Linked DNA regions of Arthrobacter globiformis. The protein of the gene in region 1 interacts with the protein of each later gene in a pairwise test. Links are inferred from orthologs where the notes say so. Each region holds a gene or a part of one and is shown on either strand. Other genes may lie near its edges. The genes, in order: QFZ33_RS18765 and rlmB.

Region 1 (6,824 bases):
GGTCATCGCACCCGGCGCTGCCGCGGTGCCGCGGTGGAACGCGAGCAGGTGCCCGGCGGCGGGGCCGCTGGCCTGGACCGGGCGGTAGCCGGTGAACAGCTCGGGCCGGTCCCGGCGCAGCCGCAGCGCCCGCGAGGTCACCAGCAACTTGGTCCGCTCGTCTGTGAATGACGGGGGCAGGTCGCCGGCATCAAGCTGCTCCAGCGCGGCGCGGCGGTCGTCGAAACTGAACGGGCGCCGGTTGTCCGGGTCTGTCAGCGACCGGTCCCAGAACTCCGTGCCCTGGTACACGTCCGGGACGCCGGGCATGGTGAGCTGCACAAGCTTGGCTGCCAGGGAATTCGAGGCGCCGTGGGGTTCCAGGAATTCCACGAGCGACTCGACTTCAGCCCGGACCGCAGGGTTGTCGAACGCGGCATCGACGGCGGCGGCCAGCTTCTCCTCGAACGCAGGGTCCGGATCGGTCCAGTTGGTCGAGTTTCCGGCTTCGCGCGCGGCCTTCAGCGCGTAGTACTGCAGGCGCTCCCGGCTGGCGGGCCAGGCACCGGCGATGGCCTGCCATAGCAGCGCGGACAGCGGGCCGTCCGGCAGCGGAGCCAGCTCGCGCAACCGGGTCAGGGCTTTCTCCCATTCGCCGGCAACCTCGGAGATGACCGAGATCCGCGCCCGGGTGTCCTCGCTGCGTTTGGTGTCGTGCGTGCTGAGCGTGGTCATGGACAGCGGCAGCTCCGCCTGCCGGCGGGCCATCCTGGCATGGAACTCGTCAGGCTCCACGGCGAACTCGGTGGGGTCGGCGCCCACTTCCGTGAGGGTGCCCAGGCGGTTGTAGCGGAAGAACGCGGTGTCCTCCACGCCCTTGGCCATGACCATTCCGGAGGTCTGCTGGAAGCGCCGGGCAAGTTCCAGGTCGGTGTCCAGCAGCAGCGGCTGCAAAAGCTGGACGGCCTCGTCGAGTTCCGGCCGCCGGCGCGCGGCAAGCTCGCAGGCTTCCTTCAGGATCTCCGCTCCCTCCGGCAGGTACGTGCGGTAGACCGGGAAGGCGGCTATGATTTCGCCGATCGCGTCGGCCGCGGTGTCAATCGAAACGCCTGCGTCATCGGGAACCAGTCGGGCCAGCCGCAGGATCTCCGAGTGGAGGATGCCGTCGGTGATCCGGCGCTTGGTTCCGCGGATCATGTCCTCGTAGTCGGCAGGCTCGCCGCCGCGCAGCGAGGCATCCAGCCGGTCCAGAGCTGGCTGCCCGCTAGGGTCCACGAGAACCCGGTCGACGTCTGCGAGGGCGTCGTAGCCCGTGGTGCCCTCGCATTCGAAGCTGGCGGGCAACTGCTCCCCCGGCTCGAGGATCTTTTCGACCAGCAGGTAGGCGCCGCCAGTGGCTTCCCGGAGCCGCTTCAGGTACCCCTCGGGGTCGGCAAGGCCGTCCGGGTGGTCGATCCGGAGGCCGTCCGCGAGCCCCTCGCGGAACCAGCGCACCACCTCCTGGTGTGCCTCGTCGAAGACGGCGGGAATCTCCACGCGGACGCCGGCGAGCGTGTTCACCGCGAAGAAGCGGCGGTAGTTCAGCTCGTTGTCCGCGCGCCGCCAGCCCATCAGTTCGTAGTGCTGCCGGGCGTGGACGTCGCGCGGGGAGTCGCCTTCGGTGTAGCTGCCGTCGGCCAGCGGGAAGCGGTGGTCGTAGTACCGCAGCTCCCCGTCCTTGATTTCGAGCTGGTCCAGGTCATCGTCGCTGCCGAGGATCGGGAGCCGGATGCGCCCCCCGCCAAGGTTCCAGTCGACGTCGAACGCTTCCGCGTACCGGGACTGGCGCCCCTCTTTGAGCAGCGACCACCACCAGGGGTTCTGCACCGGCGTAGCGACGCCGACGTGGTTGGGCACAATGTCGATCAGCACCCCCATGCCGGCGGCGCGGGCCGCCTTCGAAACGGCGGCCAGGCCCTCCGGGCCGCCCCGTTCGGGGTCGACTGCGGAGGGATCGGTGACGTCGTACCCGTGGTCAGAGCCCTGCTCGGCGGTCAGGACCGGAGAGAGGTAGACCCAGTCGACGCCGAGCGAGTGCAGGTACGGCACGGTTTCGGCGGCGTCGAACAGCGTGAATCCCTGTCTGATCTGAAGCCTGTACGTGGAGACTGGCGTTTTCATGCGCCCTCTCCTGCCGGCTTGCCCGCCTTGGAATTCCCGTTCCGCCGACCGGCAGGCTTTCGTACCGGTTTCTCCGCCGGCTGCTCCTCCGCGGCCTTCGCAGGCTCAGCAGCGGGCTCAGCAGCGGGCTCCGCGGCAGGCTCAGCCGCAGACCCTGCAGGCGGATCAGCCGGCTTCTTCGTCTTTGCCGGCTCGGGAAGAGCGGGTGCGGTGAGCGTCGCGGTCTCAGTGGTGGCCGTCTGGGTCAGCGCCGCCAGCGAGGCAGCAACGGAATGGTCTGGCTCCTCCTCCGGGGCGCTGTGGGCGCGGAGCACCACCAGGGACTTCGCGGCGACGGACAGCAGGCTGCCCGCGGTGGCCGGCTGAGAGTCCGCGCCTTCACCCGCTGTGTCGATGATGACGTCCCAGGCCGGTGCATACTCGTCCGGCGGCAGCGTGAACTCAACGTCGCCGTCGTGCGCGTTGAAGTACAGCAGGAAGTTCACGTCCGTGATCCGGCGGCCACGGCTGTCGTGGCCCTGGATGCCGTCGCCGTTGAGGAACATTCCCACGGAACGGCCGAAGCCGCTGTCCCAGTCCTCCGGCGACATGAGGTTGCCGTCGGGATCCAGCCATACGATGTCCGGCAGCCGCTCGCCTTCTCCCCGCCGTACGGGCCGGCCGTCGAAGAACCGGCTGCGCCGGAAGGTGGGGTGCTTGGCACGGAGTGAGTTGACGGCCGCCGTGAATTCGATGAGCGGCTGGTCCACGCTGTCCCAGTTGACCCAGGTCAGCTCGGAGTCCTGGCAGTACCCGTTGTTGTTGCCCTGCTGCGTCCGGCCCATCTCGTCGCCGTGCAGGATCATGGGCACGCCCTGCGAGAGGAGCATGGTGGCGATAAAGTTACGCTGCTGCCGCGCCCTGAGCCCCAGGACCTTGGGATCGTCCGACGGGCCCTCCGCTCCACAGTTCCAGGAGCGGTTGTGCGACTCGCCGTCCTTATTGTCCTCGCCGTTGGCGTCGTTGTGCTTCTCGTTGTAGGACACCAGGTCACGCAGCGTGAAGCCGTCGTGCGCGGTGACGAAGTTAATGGACGCCACGGGGCGGCGGCCGGAGTGCTCGTAGAGATCCGCCGAGCCGGTGATGCGCGAGGCGAACTCGCCGAGCGTGGCAGGTTCACCGCGCCAGAAGTCGCGCACGGTGTCGCGGTACTTGCCGTTCCATTCCGTCCACTGCGGCGGGAAGTTGCCCACCTGGTAGCCACCGGGCCCGACGTCCCACGGCTCGGCGATGAGCTTGACCTGGGACACCACTGGATCCTGCTGGATGAGTTCGAAGAACGTGGAGAGCCGGTCGACGTCGTAAAACTCGCGGGCCAAAGCGGCGGCGAGGTCAAAGCGGAACCCGTCCACGTGCATCTCGGTGACCCAGTAGCGCAGCGAGTCCATGAGCAGCTGCAGGGAGTGCGGCTGGCGGACGTTCAGGGTGTTGCCGGTGCCCGTGTAGTCCATGTAGTACTGCTTGTCGTCCTCCACCAGGCGGTAGTAGGCCTCGTTGTCGATGCCCTTGAAGCTCAGGGTGGGGCCGAGGTGGTTGCCTTCGGCGGTGTGGTTGTAGACGACGTCGAGGATGACCTCAATGCCGGCCCGGTGCAGCGAACGGACCATCGCCTTGAAGTCCTGGACCTGCTGGCCGGTGTCGCCGGTGGAGCTGTAGGTGTTCTGCGGCGCGAAGAAGCCGATGGTGTTGTAGCCCCAGTAGTTGCTCAGGCCCTTCTCCTGCAGCGTGCCGTCGTTGACGAACTGGTGCACGGGCATGAGCTCGATCGCGGTGACGCCCAGCTTCTGCAGGTGGGAGATCACGGCCGGGTGTGCCACGCCGGCATACGTGCCTCGCTGCTCCTCGGGAATCTCCGGGTGCAGCTCGGTGAGCCCCCTGACGTGCGCCTCGTAGATGACCGACTTGTGGTACGGGATGCGCAGGTTCTGGTCGTTGTCCCAGTCGAAGAACGGGTTGATGACCACGCCCATCATCATGTGCGGCGCGGAATCGGCGTCGTTCTTGGATGAAGGGTCGCCCATGTTGTACGAGAACAGGGCGGGATCCCAGTCAATCTGGCCGGCGACTGCCTTGGCGTACGGGTCAAGGAGCAGCTTGTTGGCGTTGAAGCGCTGCCCGTTGTCGGGGTCGTAAGGACCGTGGACGCGGTAGCCGTACTTCTGCCCTGGCTGGATCTGGGGCAGGTAGCAGTGCCACACATAGCCGTCCACCTCGCGGAGCGTGACCCGGGTTTCGGTCCCCTCGTCGTCGAAGAGGCAGAGTTCCACCTTTTCTGCGTGCTCGCTGAACAATGCAAAGTTGGTTCCGGTACCGTCAAACGTGGCTCCCAGCGGGTAAGCCGATCCGGGCCAGATTTCCATTCGTGCTCCTATACCTCGTCCAACACTCTGTCCAACAGGTCTTCACGCACTACCTGCACGGAACTTGGTCTTACCGTAGCGGGTGGATATGACAATTACGTGACCCACACGCTAATTACTAAGCATGCTGACTTTACCCCATATTTCGGGTAGCGCGTCACAAATCCGCCCCGCTGTCAGCGGGCCGCCGGCTGCAGCCGCCGCTCCGGACAGTCCGTGCAGGCTTGCCCCCATGGCGGCAATGGCCGCCCAGCGTTCGTCTGGATCGATTCCCAGCCCCCGGAAGCGCCCGACGTCGGACCCCACCTGGGCGAGCAACGCACCGATGATTCCGGCCAGCACATCACCGCTTCCGGCGGTGGCCAGCCAGGGCGTTCCTTCGGACTGGCTGTAAAAATCCTGGTACGGCGACGCCACCAGCGTGCTGGCGCCCTTCAGGAGCACGGTGGCCTCAGTCAGGCCGGCGGCGCGGCGCACAGCGGCGAGGGTGGAGGCTTCGACAGCCTCGCGGTCCATGTCGGCGCCGAGGCGCTGCAGCAGGGTGGCCAGCTCACCGGCGTGCGGCGTCAGGACAACCTGCGGGGCCAGCACGTCCGGCAGGACAGGCAAGGCACCGGCGTCGGCCACGGTGGGCAGGCCGGAGTCGACGGCGTCGCGCACGCGCTGCATCTCTTCCTCGTCCTTGCCGTCCATGCCGGAGCCGACCAGCCAGGCCTGGACGTGGGTTTCTGCCACGGTGCCGGTGCTGCAGACCACCTCGGGGCAGCTGTGGCGGATGAGGTCGGAGACCTCCGGCGGCCCGACGTAGCGGACCATTCCGACGCCGGCGGAGAGCGCCCCGCGGCAGGCGAGCACGGCGGCGCCGGGGTAGGCCGGGGAACCCGCCACCACCCCGAGGACGCCGCGCGAATATTTGTGGGCGCGCCGCGCGGGCCCTGGGAGCAAGACGGCCAGGTCGGCGGCTTCCAGGCGGCGCAGGGCGGGCCACGGGAGCGACTCCTCGATCCCGATCTGGACCACCTCTACCCGGCCGGCAAAATCCGCTCCCGGGTCCGCCAGCAGACCCGCTTTGGCCCCGCCGAAGCTAACGGTGATGTCGGCGGGCAGCACGGGGCCGGCGGCCTCGCCCGTGTCCGCATCCACTCCGCTGGGCACGTCGCACGCCACCACGAGGCCGTGGGTGCCACCGGCAAGCTGGGACACGAGCTCCGCCGTTTCTCCCCGGAGTCCGCCCTGGGCGCCGGTTCCGAGCAGGGCGTCAATAACGACGTCGGCCCTGCCGGCCATCGCTGCCAGCTCGCCGGCGTTCGCGTCAGTCAGCGCCAGCACCCGGCCGCCGGCGCGCCGAAAGGCGGCCAGACCGTCGGGATGGGCGGTGGCGGAGGCGAGCACCGCCGTCGTCCGCATTCCCCGTCCGGCAAGGTGCGCGGCGGCGATGAGGCCGTCGCCGCCGTTGTTGCCCTTGCCGGCCAGGACAACAACGCTGGAGCCGTACAGGCGGCGGCCGAGGCTGCGCAGTTCCGCGATGGCGGCGCCGGCCATGCCGCGGGCCGCCCGCTGCATGAGAACAGCGCCCATACCTGAATCCAGCAGGGGCTTTTCAGCCTCCCTGATCTGGGTTCCGGTATAGGCGCTGATCATTTTGGTCAGTCGGTCCGGGATCAGCCCTCGGCCAGGACGGTGGCCGTGGCAATGCCGCCGTCGTGGCTCATGGACAGGTGCCACCGTTTGACGCCCTTGGCTTCGGCCACGGCGAGCACCGTTCCCTTGACCTGGACAGTCGGTCCGTTCTGGTCCAGCCCGATCCAGCAGTCCTGCCAGTTCATGCCGGCCGGCGCGCCCAGGACCTTCGCCACAGCCTCCTTGGCGGCAAACCGCGCCGCCAAGGAGCGGGTGTTCAGCTCCCGTTCGGCCGGCACAAACAGCCGGTCCCGGAGTCCGGGGGTGCGCTCCAGCTGCCGTCCGAAGCGCTCGATGTCCACTACGTCTACGCCGATGCCAACAATCATGGGCTTACTCTACTGTGACGCTCTTGGCCAGGTTGCGCGGCTGGTCCACGTCGTAGCCCTTCGCGGCGGCAAGTTCGCACGCGAAGATCTGCAGCGGCACGGTGGTCAGCAGCGGCATGAGCAGCGTCGGGGTTTCCGGGACGTAGAAGACGTGCTCGGCGTAGTCCCGGACCGCTTCGTCGCCTTCCTCGGCGATCACCAGGGTGCGGGCACCGCGGGCCCGGATCTCCTGGATGTTGGACACCACCTTGGAGTGCAGCGAATCGCGGCCGCGAGG
Region 2 (6,676 bases), 2.9 Mb from region 1 along the record:
AGCCGGGCCACGGACCCGCCGCGGCCTCCGTTGTCGAGAGCGGCACGGTCCGCCACCCAGAAGGAGCGCACGGCGTCGCGGTAGTGGTCGTTCCAGTCCACCCAGCCGCTGGGGAACCGGCCGGTCTGCCAGCCGCCGTAGCCCACGTCCCACGGTTCGGCGATCAGTTTGACGCGGGAGAGCACCGGGTCCGCGGCGACCGCCACGAGGAAGGGGTGATGGGGATCGAACTCGTTGGCTGCGTTCCTGCAGAGCGTGACAGCCAGGTCGAAGCGGAAGCCGTCGATATGGAACTCGTCCACCCAGTAGCGCAGGGAGTCCAGCACCATTTGGATAACGCGGGGTTCGCCGAAGTTAAGCGTGTTGCCACAGCCTGTGGTGTCAACGTATTTTCCGTTGCCGTCGGTGCGGTAGTACTTCTGCTCGCCGAGGCCCCGGAAGCTCAGGGTGTGGCCGTCGGGCCCGCCTTCGGCGGTGTGGTTGTAGACGACGTCAAGGATGACCTCGACGCCGGCCGCATGCAGCAGCTTGACCATTCCCTTGAACTCGTCCTGGACGGCCTGCGGGCCGGCTTCCTGGGCCGACTTGGTGGCGTACCCGGGGTACGGTGCAAAGAACGCTGCCGTGTTGTAACCCCAGTAATTGGTGAGGCCGAGGTTCTGGAGGTGTGGCTCGTCCAGATGGAAATGCACGGGCAGCAACTGCAGGGCTGTGATGCCGAGACCGGTGAGGTGCTCGATCATCGCGGGGTGGGCCATGCCGGCGTACGTGCCGCGCAGGGCCTCCGGGATGTCCGGATGGAGCATGCTCTGTCCGCGGACGTGTGCCTCGTAGACGATGGTGTTGCGCCACGGTGTATTGGGCTTCTCGTCAGCGGCCCAGTCGAAGTCGGAAGACATCCTGACGCTGGTCAGGAATCCGTCGCGTTCGTCGACGGCCCGGCCGTAAGGGTCCAGCAACAGCGGTTGCCGGCTGCCGCCGTCGTCGTCGTCAAAATCAACCGTGGGAACCGCAAGCGGCAGGACCTCTTCGCCCTTGGGGGCTGCGCGGAAGCCGTACCGTGAACCCACGGGGAATCCGTCCACCACGCCGTGGTGGACGCCATTCGGAAGGCCGGACAGGGTCTGAAGGCGCCAGCTTTGGCCGGGCGCCTGGTAAGCCACCTCCAGCTTGGTGATGTCGGGCGCATAAACGGCAACTCTTGCACGGCCGCCTGATGCCCCGTCTCCGCCGGGAACTTGGCGCGCCTCGCTGACCCCGAGGGGAAAGGCCTGGGAGTCGTCCACCGTCAAGGCTGTGTCTAAAAGAGGCTTTACCATCAATTAAAGCTTATCTGTCACAGCGAAATAGCTGATCTATTCCGGCATGTTACGCATGCCGGAACGTGGCGGTACCGCTGAACGCTGTAATGACGCACCGACGTGGAGGTTTTCGTGAAGATTGCATTGGCTCAAATCATCACCGGAAGGGACGTGGCCGGGAACCTCACCGTGGTCGAGGAATATGCCCGCCGCGCCAAGGAAGGGGGCGCCAAGATCGTCGTTTTCCCCGAGGCCACGATGCGGGCATTCGGCAATTCCCTGCTGGACATCGCCGAGCCTTTGGACGGCCCTTGGGCCAGCCGCGTCCGCTCGATCGCTGACCAATTGGGGATAGTAATCGTTGCCGGAATGTTCACCCCAGGTTCATCGCCGTCCGAAGGGCAGACGAAAGTCCGCAATACGCTGCTGGTGGCCGGGCCGGGCGTGGACGCCAGCTACGACAAGGTGCACCTGTTCGATGCCTTCGGGTTCCTGGAGTCGGACACCGTGGACGCCGGGACCGGGCCCGTAACGTTCGACGTCGGCGGCATCACCTTTGGTTTGGCCACCTGCTACGACATCCGCTTCCCCGCCCTCTTCACGGCGAACGCTGATCGCGGAGCCGTTGCCAACATCGTCTGCGCGTCCTGGGGTTCCGGCCCCGGCAAAGTTGACCAGTGGCAGCTCCTCGCCCGTGCCCGCGCCGTGGATACCACCACCTACGTCCTCGCTTGCGGCCAAGGCGATCCCGCCACCCAGGGCATCGAACCCCGGGGCGCGGCGCCCACGGGCGTGGGGCACAGCGCGCTCGTCTCGCCTTTCGGGCAGGTCCTCGAAGAGCTCGACGGCGCCCCCGGCCTCCTGTTCGCCGACCTGGACCCCGCTCTGGTCAAGGAAGCCCGCACCAAGCTCCCGGTCCTGGCCAACCGCCGGGAGTTCTAGGGGCAAAACCCCTTCCTCAGATCCTGCAGGAAAAACACTGACCCTCCTGCAGATCCTGCCGCTTTAAACGAAACGCTTCCGCACTCAGGTGCGGAAGCGTTTGCCGTTTCCCTGCGAAAGGTGAGGAGGCGTTTGCCGTTTCCCTGCGAAAGCTGAGGAAGGTTTGCCGTGTTACTTGGCGGCGCGCTGGCGGGAGACTTCGTAGAGGGAGATGCCGACTGCCATGGAGGCGTTCAGGGATTCCATGGCGGAGTCGATCGGGATGGAAACGATCTGGTCGCAGTTCTCCCGGACGAGGCGGCTGAGGCCCTTGCCCTCGGAGCCGACCACGATGCACACGGGTTCGGTGGCAACGGTGAGGTCCGGCAGCGAGACGTCGCCGTCGCCGTCGAGCCCCAGCACGAAGACGCCCATGTCCTTGAACTGCTTGATGGCGTTGTTCAGGTTGGAGGCTCGGGCCACGGGAACGCGGACCGCCGCGCCGGCGCTTGTCTTCCATGCGGCAGCCGTGACGCCCACGGAGCGGCGCTCAGGGACGATGACACCGTGGCCGCTGAACGCCGAGACCGAGCGGATGATCGCGCCGAGGTTGCGGGGGTCGGTGATGCCGTCCAGGGCAACGAAGAGGGGTGCGTTCGCGATGTGCCCCTTCTTCCAGCCTTCCACTGTCTCTTCGGCCAGGTCGTAGGCGTCCTGGTACTCGTACGGCGGAATCTGCAGCACGAGCCCCTGGTGCACGGCGTCGTCGGTCATCCGGTCCAGCTCGGGCTTGCCGGTTTCCAGCAGCGGAATGCCCCGTTCGGCGGCGATCTTCAGCGACTCCTTGACGCGGTCGTCCATCTCGATGCGGATGGCCACGTGCAGCGCCTTGGCCGGAATGCCGGCGCGCAGGGCCTCCACGACGGAGTTGCGGCCGGTGACGACCTCCTCGGTGGCACGCCCCTTCGGGCCCGACCGGGCACCGGCACTGCGGGTGCCGCCGGCACCAGCGGGTCGCTTTGCTGCGGAGCGATCCGCGAGCTGCTTGTTCTTGTGCGCCTTGTGGTACGGGCGGTCCTCGGCCTTGGGGGTTGGCCCCTTGCCTTCGAGAGCCTTGCGGCCGTGGCCACCGGTTCCGGTGGTGGGGCCCTTCTTGAGCTTGCGGACTGCGCCCGGGCGACCTTTGTTGGCCATGAATTCCACCCTTGGTTGTATTGAGTAAGTCTGGACTCCAGTCTACTGACTGGCCTCAAATCGTTGACCGGGCGGGCGCTGAGCCCCGGAGGCTAGCCGCGCTGCAGGCTCCAGGTGGCGCCGTCAGCGTTGTCTTCGACCAGGACGCCGGCCGCCGCGAGGGTGTCCCGGATGGCGTCGGAGGCAGCCCAGTCCTTCTTGGAACGGGCCTCGGCGCGGGCGGCGAGCTGCGCTTCAATGAGCGTCCCGAGCGCACTGGTGGCCTGGTCGTCGACGGCAGGCTGCGCGGCTTCGCTGATGCCCAGAACCCTGAGCATGTCAGTGACGCTGGCCAGGGCCTGCCGCGTCGCCGCCAGGTCGCCATCAGTGAGGGCTGAGTTTCCGGCGCGGACCGTGTCGTGCAGCGCCGCAAGGGCCTGCGGCACGTTGAGGTCGTCGTCCATTGCAGCGGCGAACGCCTCCGGAACGGTGCCGTGGCTGCCAACCAGCAGGGCGCCGTCGTTGGACAGCGCGCGGACGGCGCGGGCGACGAAACCGTCAATGCGTTCGACGGCGGCCGCGGCCTCCTGCAGCGACGTCGGCTGGTAGTCCAGCACCGAGCGGTACTGTGCCTGGCCCAGGTAGTAACGGACCACGCGCGGCGGCGCGATTTCCAGCATCTCGGCCGGGCTGACGGTGTTGCCGACGGACTTGGACATTTTTTCGCCCTGGTAGGTGACCATGCCGTTGTGCATCCAGAAGTTCGCGAAGCCGTGGCCGGCGGCCTGGGACTGCGCCATCTCATTTTCGTGGTGCGGGAAGCGCAGGTCCAGGCCGCCGCCGTGGATGTCGAATTCGGTGCCAAGGTATTTAGTGACCATCGCCGAGCATTCGAGGTGCCAGCCCGGACGGCCGGCCCCCCACGGCGAAACCCAGCTCGCCGTCGTCGGCTCCCCCTCCTTGTAGCCCTTCCAGAGGGCAAAGTCGCGGGGGTCCTTTTTGCCGCGCGGGTCGGCGTCCGCGGCACCCTGCATGTCATCGATCTTCTGCCGCGTCAGCGCGCCGTACTTGTTCCAGGAGCGCACGTCGAAGTAGACGTCCCCGGAGCCGTCGAGGGCGGGGTACGCGTGCCCGCGGTCGATGAGCTGCTGGATCAGTGCGTGCATTTCCGGGATGTGGCCGGTTGCCCGCGGCTCGTACGTTGGCCGGGACACGCCGAGGGTGTCGTAGGCCTTGAGGAACTCCTGCTCGTAGCGGTAGGCCAGCGCCCACCATTCCTCCTCCGGCACGGCGCCGGGCTCCTGCTCGAAGTCGGGATGGAAGGATGCCTCGGACTTGGCGAGGATCTTGTCGTCGATGTCGGTGACGTTGCGGACCACCGTGACGCGGAAGCCGCGGTACTCAAGCCAGCGGGTGAGCTGGTCGAAGGCGATGGCGGAGCGGATGTGCCCCACATGCGGCATGCCCTGCACGGTGGCACCGCAGTAATACAGGCTTACCTTGCCCGGTACCAGGGGAACGAAGTCGCGGACTTCGGCGGATGCAGTGTCGTAAAAGCGCAGGGTCACCGCTCCAGATTAGCCGATGCCAATGTCCCCGCTTACCTGCAGACTTCGCCGATCCGGTTGTTCTGCTTGGCGAGTTCAGCCGTCTGCTCCGAAGTCTTGTTTCCCAGCGAGGTACCGGCCACTTGCTTCATGATGTCGGCCATCTTCTGGATGGGGTCGGCGACGTCCTGTGCCACCTTGTCCGCGACTTCCTGGTAGTGCTTGGCGATCTGGTCTGCCTGCTGCTGCTGGTTGCCCGTGGGCTTGAACGTGTCGCCCTGCAGGAACTTGCAGCTCTCCTCCACGCTCATGCGGGGGCTGCCGGCACAGCCGGCCAGAAGCATCCCTGCGATCACGACGGCGGGAAGCAGCTTTTTCACGGCGGGTCTCCTGGGATTGCGGTACGGTGCTTATTCCAGCGTAGGCGATTTGGCTGCAGGTGCGGACAGCCGCCCTGCAGGCCGGTTACGTCGGGGCAGCTATGCCGCCGGGTAGACCAGGGCCGTGGCCACTGCGGAAATGCCTTCGCCGCGGCCGGTGAAGCCGAGGCCGTCGCTGGTGGTGGCCGTAACGCTGACCGGGGCTCCTGCGGCCTCGGTGAGGACGCGCTGGGACTCTTCCCTGCGCGGGCCGAACTTGGGCCGGTTGCCCACGAACTGCACCGCGATATTGCCGATCTCGAAGCCCGCTGCCCTGACGATCCTGGCTGCTTCGGCCAGAAGCGTGACTCCGGAGGCCCCTGCGAATTCGGGCCGGTCTGTACCGAAGTGAGTGCCCAGATCGCCGATCCCGCAGGCCGAGAACAGTGCGTCGGCGGCGGCGTGCGCCACGGGATCGCCGTCGGAATGGCCGGCGAGGCCCCGCTCCCCCTCCCAGAAAAGCCCGCCCAGCCAGAGCGGCTGCGGGTCGCTGTCCGGGGCAAAGGCGTGCACGTCGATGCCGATGCCTGTCCGGGGCAGGAGTACCGGGGTCCGCGAAGCGTTGTGGGTCATGGCGCCTTCCGTCATGTGGTTTGTCAGCCTTCCACCCAGCGGGCGCCGAGGGGTCCCTCGAGCAGGCCCTCGGCGATGATGAGGTCCAGCGGTGTGGTGATTTTCAAGGACTGGCTGGCTCCACGGACGGCGTGCACCGGCACGCCGAGAAGCTCCACCAGCATGGCGTCGTCGGTCACCGCGGCGGCCTGGCGCTCATCGAAGCCCGAGGCCGCTTCGTGTGCCTGCCGCAGTACGGAGACCTTGAAGCCCTGCGGGGTCTGGACGGCCCGGAGCTCCTCACGGGGGGCGGTTCCGGTGACGAGTTCTGGTGCGATGTCCGTGGCCGGGCCCTCGGTGGCGGCGACCGTCTTGACGGTATCCACCACCGGAATCACCGGAATCACCGCGTCGGCGCCGGCAGCCAGAGCCTGGGCCACCCGGTGGAAAACCTTCTCCGGCGTCAGGGCGCGGGCGGCGTCATGGACCAGAACCGCTTCCGTGCCGTCCTCGATGGCGGCCAGAGCGGAACGGACGGAATCCGCCCGGGACGCCCCGCCGTCGACCATGGTGAGGACCGGGCCGCCGTCGACCAGCTCCACCTGGAAGTCTTCGCAGAGCCGGCGGAGTTCCTCATCACCGGCCGGCAGCGCGATGCAGACCTGGCTGGCAATGCCTGCCGCGACGATCCCGCGGAGCGCGTGCATCAGGATCGGTTCACCACCCAACGGCACGGCGGCCTTCGGCATGCCATACCCCAGCC

The links.
Region 2: the proteins of QFZ33_RS18765 (region 1) and rlmB interact in binary tests that used the Escherichia coli proteins (3 or more experiments, as listed by UniProt). The link is inferred for Arthrobacter globiformis from one-to-one orthologs.

Annotation. Positions count from the first base shown.
Region 1 is NZ_JAUSXI010000001.1:4,043,415-4,050,238, forward strand. What follows is about bases 3,915-6,824. They hold QFZ33_RS18765 (NAD(P)H-hydrate epimerase), read right to left. Parts: upstream 6,180-6,824; coding sequence 4,650-6,179; downstream 3,915-4,649. Other genes in these bases: glgX (glycogen debranching protein GlgX), read right to left, coding at 3,915-4,538; QFZ33_RS18770 (holo-ACP synthase), read right to left, coding at 6,200-6,547; glmS (glutamine--fructose-6-phosphate transaminase (isomerizing)), read right to left, coding at 6,552-6,824. Outside these bases: treY (malto-oligosyltrehalose synthase), read right to left, coding at 1-2,139; more of glgX, read right to left, coding at 2,136-3,914. UniProt on the Escherichia coli protein: Bifunctional enzyme that catalyzes the epimerization of the S- and R-forms of NAD(P)HX and the dehydration of the S-form of NAD(P)HX at the expense of ADP, which is converted to AMP.
Region 2 is NZ_JAUSXI010000001.1:1,129,242-1,135,917, reverse strand. Bases 1,416-4,177 are described here. They hold rlmB (23S rRNA (guanosine(2251)-2'-O)-methyltransferase RlmB), read right to left. Parts: upstream 3,417-4,177; coding sequence 2,415-3,416; downstream 1,416-2,414. Other genes in these bases: cysS (cysteine--tRNA ligase), read right to left, coding at 3,509-4,177; QFZ33_RS05335 (carbon-nitrogen hydrolase family protein), read left to right, coding at 1,434-2,243. Outside these bases: glycogen debranching protein GlgX, read right to left, coding at 1-1,319; more of cysS, read right to left, coding at 4,178-4,963; QFZ33_RS05320 (hypothetical protein), read right to left, coding at 4,996-5,322; ispF (2-C-methyl-D-erythritol 2,4-cyclodiphosphate synthase), read right to left, coding at 5,422-5,934; ispD (2-C-methyl-D-erythritol 4-phosphate cytidylyltransferase), read right to left, coding at 5,958-6,676. UniProt on the Escherichia coli protein: Specifically methylates the ribose of guanosine 2251 in 23S rRNA.